One region of the Vibrio mangrovi genome, then DNA from elsewhere that is predicted to be linked to it. Evidence: predicted binding sites of a transcription regulator. Region 1 holds the regulator's gene; each other region holds the start of a gene.

The links. The regulator MetJ, encoded in region 1, represses methionine synthesis genes. The targets are predictions, from matches to a motif close to TTAGACNTNTANANGTCTAA.
Region 2: metK (methionine adenosyltransferase) is a predicted target of MetJ. The motif match lies at 1,931-1,950, and genes of this name have one in related genera.
Region 3: metE (5-methyltetrahydropteroyltriglutamate--homocysteine S-methyltransferase) is a predicted target of MetJ. The motif match lies at 2,617-2,636, and genes of this name have one in related genera.

What each region holds. Positions count from the first base shown of each region.
Region 1 covers NZ_AP024883.1:3,330,167-3,334,644, forward strand. Annotated here, with positions in the region: gene OCU74_RS14855 (malic enzyme-like NAD(P)-binding protein) at 1-969, shown strand, start outside; gene OCU74_RS14860 (glutathione S-transferase family protein) at 1,040-1,690, opposite strand; gene metJ (met regulon transcriptional regulator MetJ) at 1,858-2,175, opposite strand; gene OCU74_RS14870 (O-succinylhomoserine (thiol)-lyase) at 2,446-3,612, shown strand; gene OCU74_RS14875 (bifunctional aspartate kinase/homoserine dehydrogenase II) at 3,612-4,478, shown strand, end outside.
Region 2 covers NZ_AP024883.1:624,950-629,427, forward strand. Annotated here, with positions in the region: gene OCU74_RS02720 (SprT family zinc-dependent metalloprotease) at 1-470, opposite strand, end outside; gene metK (methionine adenosyltransferase) at 678-1,832, opposite strand; gene tkt (transketolase) at 2,186-4,180, shown strand; gene epd (erythrose-4-phosphate dehydrogenase) at 4,387-4,478, shown strand, end outside.
Region 3 covers NZ_AP024883.1:2,070,300-2,074,777, reverse strand. Annotated here, with positions in the region: gene OCU74_RS09295 (amino acid ABC transporter permease) at 1-834, shown strand, start outside; gene OCU74_RS09290 (amino acid ABC transporter ATP-binding protein) at 854-1,579, shown strand; gene metR (HTH-type transcriptional regulator MetR) at 1,638-2,549, opposite strand; gene metE (5-methyltetrahydropteroyltriglutamate--homocysteine S-methyltransferase) at 2,825-4,478, shown strand, end outside.

The DNA.
Region 1 (4,478 bases):
AAAGCCCTGCTATTTAAACGATTTGCAGGCCTGGATTCATTTGATATTCAGGTAAAACACCGCACAATTGATGAATTCGTGGATACAGTCGCAAATATTGCCGATACCTTCGGCGGCATCAATCTGGAAGATATTAAAGCACCGGATTGTTTTGAAATCGAACGTCGTCTGATCGAGCGTTGTGACGTACCGGTATTCCATGATGACCAGCATGGAACAGCTATCGTAACTGCCGCAGGTATGCTCAATGCAATTGAGCTACAGGGAAAGGACCTGAAGGAATGTACGATCGTCTGTCTGGGTGCTGGGGCTGCCGCTGTTGCATGTATGGAACTTCTGATCAAATGCGGCGCAATGCGTGAAAAAATCTACATGCTCGATCGTAAAGGCGTGATTCATACCCGCCGGGACGATCTGAATGAATACAAACAGCTGTTTGCCAACAATACCGACAAGAGAACTCTGGAAGATGTGATTAAGGATGCCGATCTGTTCCTTGGCGTTTCTGGCCCCAACCTCCTGCCACCGGAAGCATTGGGTCTGATGGCAGAAAAACCAGTCGTATTTGCCTGTTCAAACCCGGATCCGGAAATTAAACCGGAGCTGGCCTATAAGGTTCGCAATGATTTGATCATGGGGACCGGGCGTTCGGATTATCCGAATCAGGTCAACAATGTTCTGTGTTTCCCATTTATTTTCCGCGGTGCTCTGGATATTCGGGCCAGTGAAATTAACGATGAAATGAAGATTGCCGCAGTAGAAGCTATTCGCCAGTTGGCAAAAGAAGAGGTTCCGGCTGAAGTGCTAAAAGCAGCCAGCGTTGATAGCCTGTCATTCGGACCGGAATACATCATTCCTAAGCCGATGGACCCACGGTTACTGCCTCGGGTAGCCAGAGCCGTCGCACAGGCAGCCGTAGATTCAGGTGTTGCCCGGATTCCAATGCCTGAAGGCTATATGGAAGATTGATAACATCATGTTCTGAATGAAAAAGAGGATACATCGTTGATGTATCCTCTTTGCTTTGTTTGACGGGGATTCAGGCAGGTATTTTTTGCATTGCTTGCTGATAGCTATCCAGTTGCGTGGCCTGTGCTATATAACGTCGAATATTCGGATATGGAGAAAGATCAGCCCGCGTATCCGCCATCAGCAATATTACAATCATCTGAAAATCTGCACCGCTGAGCTGTTCTCCGGCAAACCACATATGCTGACCGAGAAAATCATCGATATAGCGGAAGAAGGTTGTCAGACGGGGCTCAATTACCAGTTTATCCACCTTATCAAGAAAAGAACGAATCAAAGGCCGCAACAGGAATGGTACTTTTTCCCCCGATTTAATGAAAATCAGCCGCATCACCAGCCACATCATGAACGAACCTTCCGCTGCATGTAACCAGTAACGGTAATCAAGCAATGCCTGTCCCGACTCTGGTCTGAAACGTCGCTCATGGTCATAAGTATCAATCAGATATTCAATAATCGCACCCGATTCAGTGACCGTCTGCTCTCCATCGACAATTATCGGTGATTTACCCAAAGGATGAATCGCAGTCAGAGAGGACGGAGCGCCCCAGGTTTTCGGATCTCTGGCATAGTGAATCACTTCGTACTCAAGTTTGAGAGCCTCTAATAACCATATGACGCGCAATGCCCGGGACTGCTCAAGATAGTGAACATAAATCATCTCTGACCTTCTTTATTTCAGGTAAAAGTAACACTTGTCTTTCAGTGTTATTTTTAACGTAAGCGCGACCAGACTGATACTCACCTGGGCTTTAAGCGGCTTCATTCAGCCAACCAGTATTGGGAAATCAGTCTTGTCTGGTGTACCGAACAGGAAAAGCGCCAGCATTACTCGTCATAAGACTCAAATTCGATGCCCATCGCAGTCATTATCGCTTTCGCTTCTGTTGGTATGTCATCCGGACGATCTTTACGCAAATCTTCGTCCGTCGGCAGAGGCTGACCGGTATAGGCATGTAAAAATGCTTCACATAAGAGCTCACTGTTTGTTGCATGACGTAAATTATTAATCTGACGTCTTGTCCGTTCATCTGTCAAAACTTTAAGTACTTTCAACGGGATAGAAACCGTAATTTTCTTGACCTGCTCGTTTTTCTTACCATGCTCTGCATAAGGACTTATGTATTCACCATTCCAATCAGCCATTGCTTCCCCTTATTGCGCGGAATCGTCATTATTATGCCCAAACAACCTCAATATGCGGGATTCTGGGTCATTTGGATATATAAAAAAGTAGGCACTAATTTTAGCTTTATTTACTGCTATAAGCAAAGACATATAGACGTCTAGAAGTATTGACGTCCCACAAAATTATCAGTAAAGTGAGTAGCCATATTCAATCGGTTCTGATTGAGATTTTCAGCGACAGCCCCCACTAATTAATGACATCAGTATGTCAACAGGAAGGAATCAGATATGAGCGCTCGCAAACCTGCAACCATCGCCGTTCGAACAGGTATTGAGTCAGACACGCAGTACCATGCTGTTGTTCCCCCGATTTATCTCTCAACGAATTATGGATTTCCGGCATTCGGGGAAGTTCCTCAATATGATTATACCCGCTCCGGTAATCCGAATCGCGGACTTCTGGAACAGGCACTTTCTGAACTGGAAGGTGGTCAGGGAGCCGTTATCACCAATTGTGGAACATCAGCACTCAACTTATGGATTTCTGCGTTTATTGGGCCGGAAGATCTGATTATTGCGCCCAATGACTGTTATGGTGGCACTTATCGTCTATTTAATACCCGAGCCAACAAAGGTGATTTTCGCGTACTGTTTGTCGATCAGTGCGATGACGATGCCATGGCGGAAGCTCTGGCACAGCAGCCTAAACTCATTCTGTTGGAAACACCGTCCAACCCGCTTGTTCGGGTGGTCGATATTGAAAAAATCTGTCAGCAGGCGAAACAGGCTGGTGCATTGGTTGCCGTCGATAATACCTTTCTGACCCCGGTCTACCAGCAACCATTATCTCTTGGAGCAGACTTTGTCGTCCATTCAACGACCAAATATATCAATGGTCACTCCGATGTAATTGGTGGCGTGATTATCAGTAAAAGCAAAAAACATGCAGAAGATCTGGCCTGGTGGGCTAACTGTATCGGCGCTTCCGGTACACCATTCGATAGTTATATGACACTCAGAGGGCTTAGAACGCTGGGTGCAAGGATGCGGTGCCACGAAGAGAGTTCACAAAAAATTCTTGCTTATCTGCAATCTCATGAACTTATCGGAGCCATCTATCACCCGAGCCTGCCCTCACATCCGGGACACGAAATTGCGAAAAAACAGCAACGTGGATTCGGTTCAATGCTCAGTTTTGAATTTGCCGGCAGTTATGAAGAACTTCAGCAATTTGTCAGCCAACTCAAGCTATTTTCACTGGCGGAATCATTGGGTGGCGTAGAAAGTCTGATTTGCCACCCGGCAACAATGACACACCGGGCAATGGGCGAAGAGGCTCTGAAAAAAGCTGGCGTGTCCCTGCAACTGCTGCGTTTGTCTGTCGGTCTGGAAGATGCTGAAGATCTAATTGCAGATTTGGATCAGGCTCTGGCTCAGGTAAAGGAGACCCGTTGATGACAACCGTACGCCATCTCCATAAATTTGGAGGAAGTAGTCTGGCAGATCCGGCGTGTTATCGCCGCGTTGCTCAAATTCTGAAAGAGTATTCACAAAGTCATGATCTGGTTGTCGTCTCAGCCGCAGGCAAAACAACCAATCAGCTCATTGCTTTTACTGAACATCTCGCTGTTGCACCAGAACAGGCACAGGAGATTTTAAAACATGTTCAACAATTTCAGACCCAGTTAATTGACGAATTACTCGAAGGTGAAGCTGCTCAGGCACTGACAACGCGACTGACAAACGAACTCACACAACTGGCCGAATTGAGTGCACCTCTAACAGCGCCACAACAGGCATCAGTGCTGGCGCATGGTGAAATCTGGTCATCCCGTTTAATGGCAGCTTTGCTCAATCAACAGGGCTTGGTGGCAATTGCACAGGATGCCAGAGCATTTTTACGGGCTCAGCGGGAAACTCAGCCAGAAGTAGATCGGGCAAAATCCTACCCGTTACTGAAAGAAATTCTGGCTCAGCATGCTCACCAGAGAATTATTATTACGGGTTTTATCGCTCAGGACGATGCCGGAGAAACAGTACTGCTCGGGCGCAATGGTTCTGATTATTCGGCAACGATCATCGGCGCACTGGCAGAAGTTGAACGGGTCACGATCTGGAGCGATGTCGCCGGCGTCTATAGTGCCGATCCAAGAGTCGTCGCCGATGCTTGCCTGCTGCCGCTGCTCCGTCTGGACGAAGCCAGTGAACTTGCACGTCTTGCGGCTCCGGTTCTGCATAGCAGGACATTACAGCCAGTGGCACAGAGTGCCATTGATCTCCATCTGCGGTGCAGTTATGACCCCGAATCCGGCTCAACCCAT
Region 2 (4,478 bases), 970 kb from region 1:
TGATTGCATTGAGTACAGCGATAGGTCACTTCCTGACGTTGTACTTTCCGATGACGCCGGATCGACAGGGAGAATTGCTGGCACTGACAATGGTATGAAAAGGTTTGTCCGGCCACGGAGCGTATATCAAACTGGTGGGTTGTCTGAGGGTTCAAGTGGAATACCTGTGTCATCACGGATTGCCACTCCGGCCCGTGAGGCCTCACGCGACCATAAAGCCGGTGGACAAGTAAATGTGCGATTTCATGAGGAATAACTTGCTGTAAAAACTCGGTTTGATTTTCAATCAACAATACCGGATTTAAACGGATTTCCCACTGATGAAGATAAGCCTTTCCTGCTGCTTTGCCGCGTAATTTGTAGCTGAGAGACGGTGGCGGAAAGTGTTGATCAAAGTAGCGTGAGGCTCGGGTGATACAGGCCTGAATTTGTGTATTGATTTGAGTCTGAAGCTCTGGGGAAACAGTAATTGCTGACACTTTTTTACCGGCTATTTCAGATCGATAAACTAAGGAATGGAAATATCATCCCAATCGGGATCTATCATGTCTGTTTATTTCAGAATAAACAAGCCCTCCGAATGGAGGGCTTGTTATCTTCGGTGTTCACTATTTGTTAGGTGAACTTATTGTTATATAAACTTGTTCGATCAACCAGAAAACAGGAACGATCTGAAATTATTTCAGTCCGGCAAAATCCCGGAGTAGTGCTGCTTTGTCTGTCGCTTCCCAAGGGAACTCATCCCGGCCAAAGTGACCATAAGCAGCAGTTTTCTGGTAAATTGGCTGAAGCAGATTCAGCATTTCCTGAAGCCCGTATGGACGCAGGTCAAAGTTCTGGCGAACAGCTTCAACAATGATATCGAGAGATACTTTTTCAGTACCGAATGTCTCTACCATGATTGATGTCGGATCGGCAACACCAATCGCGTAAGACAATTGGATTTCACAACGGTCTGCCAGTCCGGCTGCAACAATATTTTTGGCAACGTAGCGCGCTGCATAAGCAGCAGAACGGTCAACTTTGGATGGATCTTTTCCTGAGAATGCACCACCACCGTGACGCGCCGCACCACCGTATGTATCAACAATGATTTTACGCCCAGTCAGGCCACAGTCGCCCATCGGGCCGCCGATTACAAAACGACCGGTTGGGTTGATAAAGTATTTGGTCTCTTTTGTCAGCCACTCTGCTGGAAGCGTCGGTTTAATGATCTCTTCCATTACTGCTTCTCTCAGTGCCTCTGTTGAAATCGAGTCACTGTGCTGAGTAGACAATACAACAGCATCAATACCGACAATTTTGCCTTCATTGTATTGGAAAGTAACCTGAGATTTAGCGTCAGGACGCAGCCATGGCAGGGTGCCGTTTTTACGGACTTCCGACTGGCGATGAACCAGACGGTGTGCGTAGGTGATCGGTGCTGGCATCAGCACTTCAGTTTCATTGGTTGCATAACCAAACATGATCCCTTGGTCACCAGCTCCCTGTTCTTTCGGATCTGCTTTATCTACACCCTGATTAATATCAGGAGACTGTTTGCCAATCGTATTTAAAACTGCACAAGAGTCAGCGTCGAAACCCATATCTGAATGGGTATAGCCGATTTCACGAACTGTTTTCCGGGTCAGTTCTTCAATATCAACCCAGGCTGAAGTAGTGATTTCACCACCAACCATTACCATGCCGGTTTTAACATAAGTTTCGCAGGCAACACGCGCTTTCGGATCTTGTTCTAAAATCGCATCAAGTACGGCATCGGAAATCTGGTCTGCAATTTTATCAGGATGTCCTTCTGATACGGATTCAGAAGTAAACAGATGCTTTGTCATGAGAACTCCACTCAGGTGATGAGCAAGTTATACTGAACACTTACTCGAATTACTTAAAAAAACAAGAGATAAAAACAAGCGTTAAACATAAGAGATGTTTTTACATCTAGACGTCTATTCTATGTTGCCGAAATGGAATTACAAGACTTTTTTTGCTATTTATAAACATCGGTTTGCTTATTGATTCTGAGAGACTTTTCCCTCTTTCTGGACTTAAGCGGTAAATTTGAGACAGATCGCGCATATATTTCGTTAGCAAATCGATTGCGCCGAATCGGGGGCTTTGCGACAATGCGGTGTTTTTCGCAGTACACTGCTTTTTTAATTTTGCTTTATGACTTTCAGGAGCTGACATGTCTTCCCAAAAACGTCTTGCTAATGCAATCCGTGCGCTGAGCATGGATGGTGTTCAACAAGCCAATTCTGGTCACCCCGGCGCCCCGATGGGGATGGCGGATATCGCTGAAGTGCTCTGGCGCTCTCATCTGAACCATAACCCGCAGAACCCGAACTGGGCTGACCGTGACCGTTTTATTCTGTCCAATGGCCATGGTTCGATGCTGATTTATTCATTGCTGCACCTGACCGGTTACGACCTGTCTATCGATGACCTGAAGAATTTCCGTCAGCTTCACTCGAAAACACCGGGCCATCCTGAGTACGGTTATGCGCCGGGCATCGAAACGACCACCGGTCCGCTGGGACAAGGCATTACCAATGCCGTGGGTATGGCGATTGCGGAAAAAGCACTGGCAGCCCAGTTTAACCGCGACGGTCACGATATCGTCAATCACCACACTTATGCTTTCCTCGGCGATGGCTGTCTGATGGAAGGGATTTCGCATGAAGCCTGTTCACTGGCCGGAACACTGGGTCTGGGTAAACTGATTGCTTTCTGGGATGACAATGGCATTTCGATTGATGGTCATGTTGAAGGCTGGTTTAGCGACGACACGCCAAAACGATTTGAAGCGTATGGCTGGCATGTTATTCCGGCGGTTGACGGTCATGATCCGGCAGCGATTGAAGCGGCGATTACTGCGGCGAAGGCAGAATCTTCCCGTCCGACCCTGATTTGTACCAAAACCGTGATTGGTTTCGGCTCGCCGAACAAATCCGGTTCGCATGATTGCCACGGTGCGCCACTGGGAGCCGATGAAGTACAGGCCACCCGTCAGCAGCTGGGTTGGGAATATGGTCCGTTTGAAATCCCGGCGGATATCTATGCCGAGTGGGATGCCAAAGCAGCCGGTGCAGCCAAAGAAGCCGCCTGGAATGAAAAATTTGCCGCGTATCAGTCGGCGTATCCGGAGCTTGCTGCTGAATTCACCCGTCGGGTGAACGGCGAACTACCGGCTGACTGGGAAGCACAGGCCAGTCAGATTATTGCGGACCTTCAGGCCAATCCGGCCACGATTGCTTCGCGCAAAGCCTCGCAGAATGCACTGGAAGCGTTCGGCAAGCTGTTGCCTGAATTTATGGGCGGCTCGGCTGATTTGGCACCATCGAACCTGACGATGTGGTCCGGCTCGAAGTCTCTGACAGCAGATGATGCTTCCGGCAACTATATCCATTACGGTGTGCGTGAATTCGGAATGACGGCCATCATTAACGGGATTGCGCTGCATGGCGGCTTTATTCCTTATGGTGCCACCTTCCTGATGTTTATGGAGTATGCCCGTAACGCGATGCGGATGGCGGCACTGATGAAAGTGCAGAACATTCAGGTTTACACGCACGATTCGATTGGTCTGGGTGAAGATGGTCCGACCCACCAGCCGGTTGAGCAGATTGCTTCGCTGCGTCTGACACCGAACATGAGCACCTGGCGTCCTTGTGACCAGGTTGAATCAGCGGTGGCCTGGAAACTGGCGATTGAGCGTAAAGATGCACCGACTGCACTGATTTTCTCCCGTCAGAATCTGGTTCAGCAGGAGCGTGATGCAGTTCAGCTGGCAAATATCGCGAAAGGTGGTTATATCCTGAAAGATTGTCAGGGCACACCGGAGCTGATTCTGATTGCGACCGGCTCTGAAGTGGAACTGGCTGTCCAGGCTGCGGCTGAGCTGACGGCAAAAGGCAAACTGGTTCGTGTGGTTTCTATGCCATCAACCGACGCATTTGACCGTCAGGATGCAGCTTACCGTGAAGCGGTTCTGCCTGCATCGGTGACAGCCCGGGTTGCAGTTGAAGCCGGAATTGCAGATTACTGGTACAAGTACGTTGGTCTGAACGGTCGTGTTATTGGTATGAACAGCTTTGGGGAATCAGCACCGGCCGGTGAACTGTTCAAGCTGTTTGGCTTCACTGTTGAAAATGTGGTGGAAGTTGCGCTGTCGCTAAACTAAATACTCGCTAATCTTATTGTTGAATGCCGGACCTGATGTCCGGCATTTTTTCTTTGAGTTATTTTTCTGAAACAGTGTCTATTGGCTATATGTTTGCATCTGTCACCGAAAGGTGATTTGAACATATAACGGATGTTATTTTTTTGTACAATCCGTTACTATCATGCCTCTAATGATATAAAGCGTATTGAGAAGGTGAGAGAGGAATGTTAAGAATCGCAATCAATGGTTTTGGCCGGATAGGCCGGAATGTTTTGCGGGCTGTTTATGAAAGTGGTAAGAGTCAGCAAATCGAAGT
Region 3 (4,478 bases), 1.3 Mb from region 1:
TGGGATCGCCTGTGGCCCTATATCGTCAATACTGAGATGCAGGATATTCGTGCTCAGGGTGACGGAACCTCGGTGATCGAAGGCGACCAGATTATCGTGAAATTCGATAACGGAAACCCGGATCAGGTCATCAAAAAATATGATCGGCGGGTTATTGGTAATGGAGATTTGGTCTTTGAAGGGGACACGCTTGCCCAAGTCAAAGACTGGAAATTCGGACCGATAGCCATGGGGCTTTGGGTCACGGTTAAAATCTCTTTTATCTCATTGTTTTTTGCGATTCTGCTGGGGCTGATTTTTGGCCTGATGCGGGTTTCTAAAAATCATACCGCCCGGGATCTCTCCCTGACTTATGTTGAAATTATTCGCGGTACGCCATTACTGGTGCAGATTTTTATCGTTTATTTCTTCATCGGTACCGTTTTGGATCTGGATCGGTTTACCGCCGGTGTTGTGGCATTATCCGTGTTTACCGGCGCATATGTTGCAGAAATTATCCGGGCAGGTATCCAGTCTATTGCGACCGGTCAGATGGAAGCCGCACGCTCTTTAGGGATGACCTATCCGCAAGCGATGCGCTATGTCGTATTGCCTCAGGCATTTAAGCGGACGCTACCTCCATTGGCAGGGCAATTTATTAATCTGATCAAGGACTCGTCTTTGGTTTCGGTGATTTCGATTACCGATTTGACCAAAGCCGGGCGGGAAGTTGTTGCCGGAAGTTTTGCACCATTTGAAGTGTGGTTTACCGTAGCAGCACTTTATCTGCTTGTAACCGGTTCACTGTCGTGGGCAATCCAAGTGTTAGAAAAGAGGTTATCGGCCAGTGACTAGTCAGTATACCGGTGAAGACATGATTGTTGCCAAAGGGATTGAAAAATTTTATCCCAATGGTTGTCATGCACTGAAAGCCGTCAGTGCAACCGTCAGGAGAGGAGAAGTGGTCGCGATTATCGGACCATCCGGCTCGGGCAAATCCACTTTTCTGCGTACATTGAACCAGCTTGAAGCGATTAATGAAGGCTCAATTGTAGTCGATGGCGTTGATATGTACGCTAAATCAACTAATATCAATCAGTTACGGCAAAATGTCGGCATGGTATTCCAAAGCTTTAATCTGTTTCCGCATAAGACAGCTCTGGAGAATGTGATGCTGGCACCATTAAAGGTTGCCAAGCGTCCGGCCAAAGAAGTTGAGGTCGCAGCAAAAGCACTGATGCAACGGGTCGGTCTTGCTGAACGGATGAATAATTATCCGTCCCATCTGTCCGGTGGGCAGCAGCAACGGGTTGCGATTGCCCGGGCTCTGGCGATGGAACCTGATCTGATGTTGTTCGATGAACCAACTTCAGCGCTTGATCCGGAAATGGTCGGGGAAGTTCTGGATGTTATCAAAGGACTGGCAGCAGAAGGGATGACCATGGTTATTGTGACCCATGAAATGGGGTTTGCCAAGGAAGTTGCCGATCGGGTGCTATTTATGGAAGATGGTGCACTATTGGTTGATGACACTCCCCAGGTTGTATTTGAACGTCCGCCACATCCCCGGCTACAGCAATTTCTTGCTAAAGTCCTGTGATTCATCATACTCCGCCAGTTTTACTGGCGGATGTTTTTTGTATCAGGACATGAGAGTATCAGGCTATTTTTATCCCTTCTAAATGAGTTTTACACTGCTGGCGTGCCGTGGCGAAGAAGGCCTGTAGGTAGCGTTTTTCTTTTTCTCCGTTACGGACTGCAGCAAACAAGCGTCGCCATAACCCTTGTCCCAATGGTTTACTGGTGATCAGACGCTGACGGGAAAATTCACTAATGGCCCAGTTGGGAAGCGCAGCGACACCCAAGCCGGCTGAAACCATCTGAACCAGCATCAGTGTATTATCAGCCTGTTTCCACTTTTGCGGCTCTATTCCCGCCGGATGAAGAAAATGTTTATAAACGTCAAGGCGTTGTTTCGGAACCGGATAAGTCAGCATCGTCTGCCCGGCTAAATCTTCCGGCTGAATACAGTCAGATTCCGCCAGCGGATGATTAATCGCAGTGACCAGACGCATTTCAAAATCAAACAATGGCTCATAGTGAATCTCTGAGCGCGGCATAATATCTGATGTAATCAACAGATCCAGCTCTCCGGCCAACAGAGCCGGCAGAGGCTCGAAACCAAATCCGGAAGAAAAATCCAGACTTACATCCGGCCAGCTAAGCTGGTATTCCTTTAACGCCGGCATAAGCCACTGAAAGCAGGAGTGGCAGTCAATCGCCATGTGCAGCCGACCATTCACATCTTCTTTGATACTGGCAATCTCATGTTCGGCCTGAGCCATTCGGGGTAAAACATCTTCTGCCAACCGCAGCAGAATTTCGCCTTCGGATGTAAATCTGACCGGGCGTGTTTTTCTGAGAAAAAGCTGGCTGCCAATCCGGGATTCCAGATCTTTAATCTGATGGGACAGTGCCGATTGAGTCAGATGTAGTGCTGTTGCCGTTGCTGTGAGAGAACCGGTATCCCGTAGTGAAATCAACGTCTTCAGATGTTTGATTTCTAACATGAGTTTTCCTCATTTTTAATAAATTAAGTTGAATATTTTTACTAAATTACGCTGAAATTTATGGCATGTAAACATCTGGACGTCTATTCCAGTTAATTAAATTCAACTTTATTTTCTGGTCATGAATTTTATTAATGTACCAGTTGAATAATTGGAGATTGTCACACATGCCATTTAGCAGGATATTTTAGCCATCCAGACATCTTTGAATGTCGATAAATAAATCAGCAACCAAGTCTTAAAGACAAAAATAATCAATCAAAAGGATGGTACTCATGGCAATAACAACACATATCTTAGGTTTTCCCCGTATCGGCGAAAAAAGAGAACTTAAGTTTGCATTAGAAGGATACTGGCGTGGGGAACTGGATCAGGCTCAGCTTGAAGCCGTAGGTGCATCGATTCGCCAGGAGAACTGGACATTGCAGGCGAAGCATCAGCTTGGGTTTGTCACTGCCGGAGATTTTGCCTGGTATGATCATGTGCTGGCAACCTCTCTGCTATTGGGGCATGTTCCACAGCGTCACCGGAATGGTGATATCGACATTGATACGCTGTTCAAGATTGCCAGAGGTCAGTCTCAGCAAGGATGTGACTGTCAGGGAAGTGCTGCATCCGATATGACCAAATGGTTTAACACCAACTATCACTATATTGTGCCGGAATTTTCGGCCCAGGATTCATTTGAAGTGAGCTGGCCGCAACTGTTTGATGAAGTGAATGAAGCTATTCAACAAGGACATCAGGTGAAACCTGTATTACTGGGGCCATTGAGTTACCTGTACCTGGGTAAATCTGTTGAAGATGGCTTTGAACGCTTGTCGCTGCTGCCTCAGTTAATTACTGCTTATCAGGAAATTCTGGCGAAGCTGGCAGAACAGGGGGTGTCGTGGGTTCAGATCGATGAGCCGATTCTGGCTCTGGAATTAGATGCGTCCTGGCTGGGTGCTCTGAAATCCACCTATCAGCAGTTGCAGGGAAAAACCAAACTTTTGCTGACAACCTATTTTGATTCGATTACCGATGTATTGGATCAGGTGACAGAACTTTCAGTCGACGGGCTGCATATAGATCTGGTCTCATCTCCGGAACAGTTGGATAGCGTTGCCGGGAAATTACCTGAGCATTGGGTACTGTCTGTTGGGGTGATTAATGGACGTAATGTCTGGCGGGCTGATTTGGCAGCATTACTACAGCAGTTACAACCACTGCATGAGCAATTGGGTGATCGTTTGTGGATTGCAAGTTCGTGTTCGTTATTACATAGTCCCGTGGATTTATCTCTGGAGAGCGAACTGAGTGAAGAAACCCGGAGCTGGTTTGCTTTTGCCCGTCAGAAAGTTGAAGAACTGGGTCTGCTCGGTGCGGCGTTAGATGGTGATGTTGCTGCTATTGAAGCATGTCAGAACTACAGTCGCCCGATTGAACAACGTCGTGCATCCCAGCAAGTGAATAAACCGCATGTTCGTGAACGGGTCGAAGCCATTACTGATGCTCTGGCGGCCCGGGATTTACCTTATGAGGCGCGTGCTGAATATCAGAAAGAAGCCTTAGGTTTACCATTCTTACCGACCACGACAATTGGTTCTTTTCCCCAAACCAGCGAAATCAGAAAAGTGCGTAATGATTTCAAACAGGGGCGTTTGTCAGAAAATGACTATAAGAGTGCTTTAAAATCTCATATTCAGGAAGCTGTCGAGCGTCAGGAAGCTTTAGGGCTGGATGTGCTGGTTCATGGTGAAGCTGAGCGAAATGATATGGTGGAATATTTCGCTGAGAATTTATCCGGATTTCAGACTACACGTTTTGGATGGGTACAGAGCTACGGTTCACGTTGTGTGAAGCCTGCGATTGTCGTCGCCGATATTGAGCGGGAAAAACCAATGACAGTTGAATGGTCTGAGTATGCCCAGTCTCTGACTTCAAAGC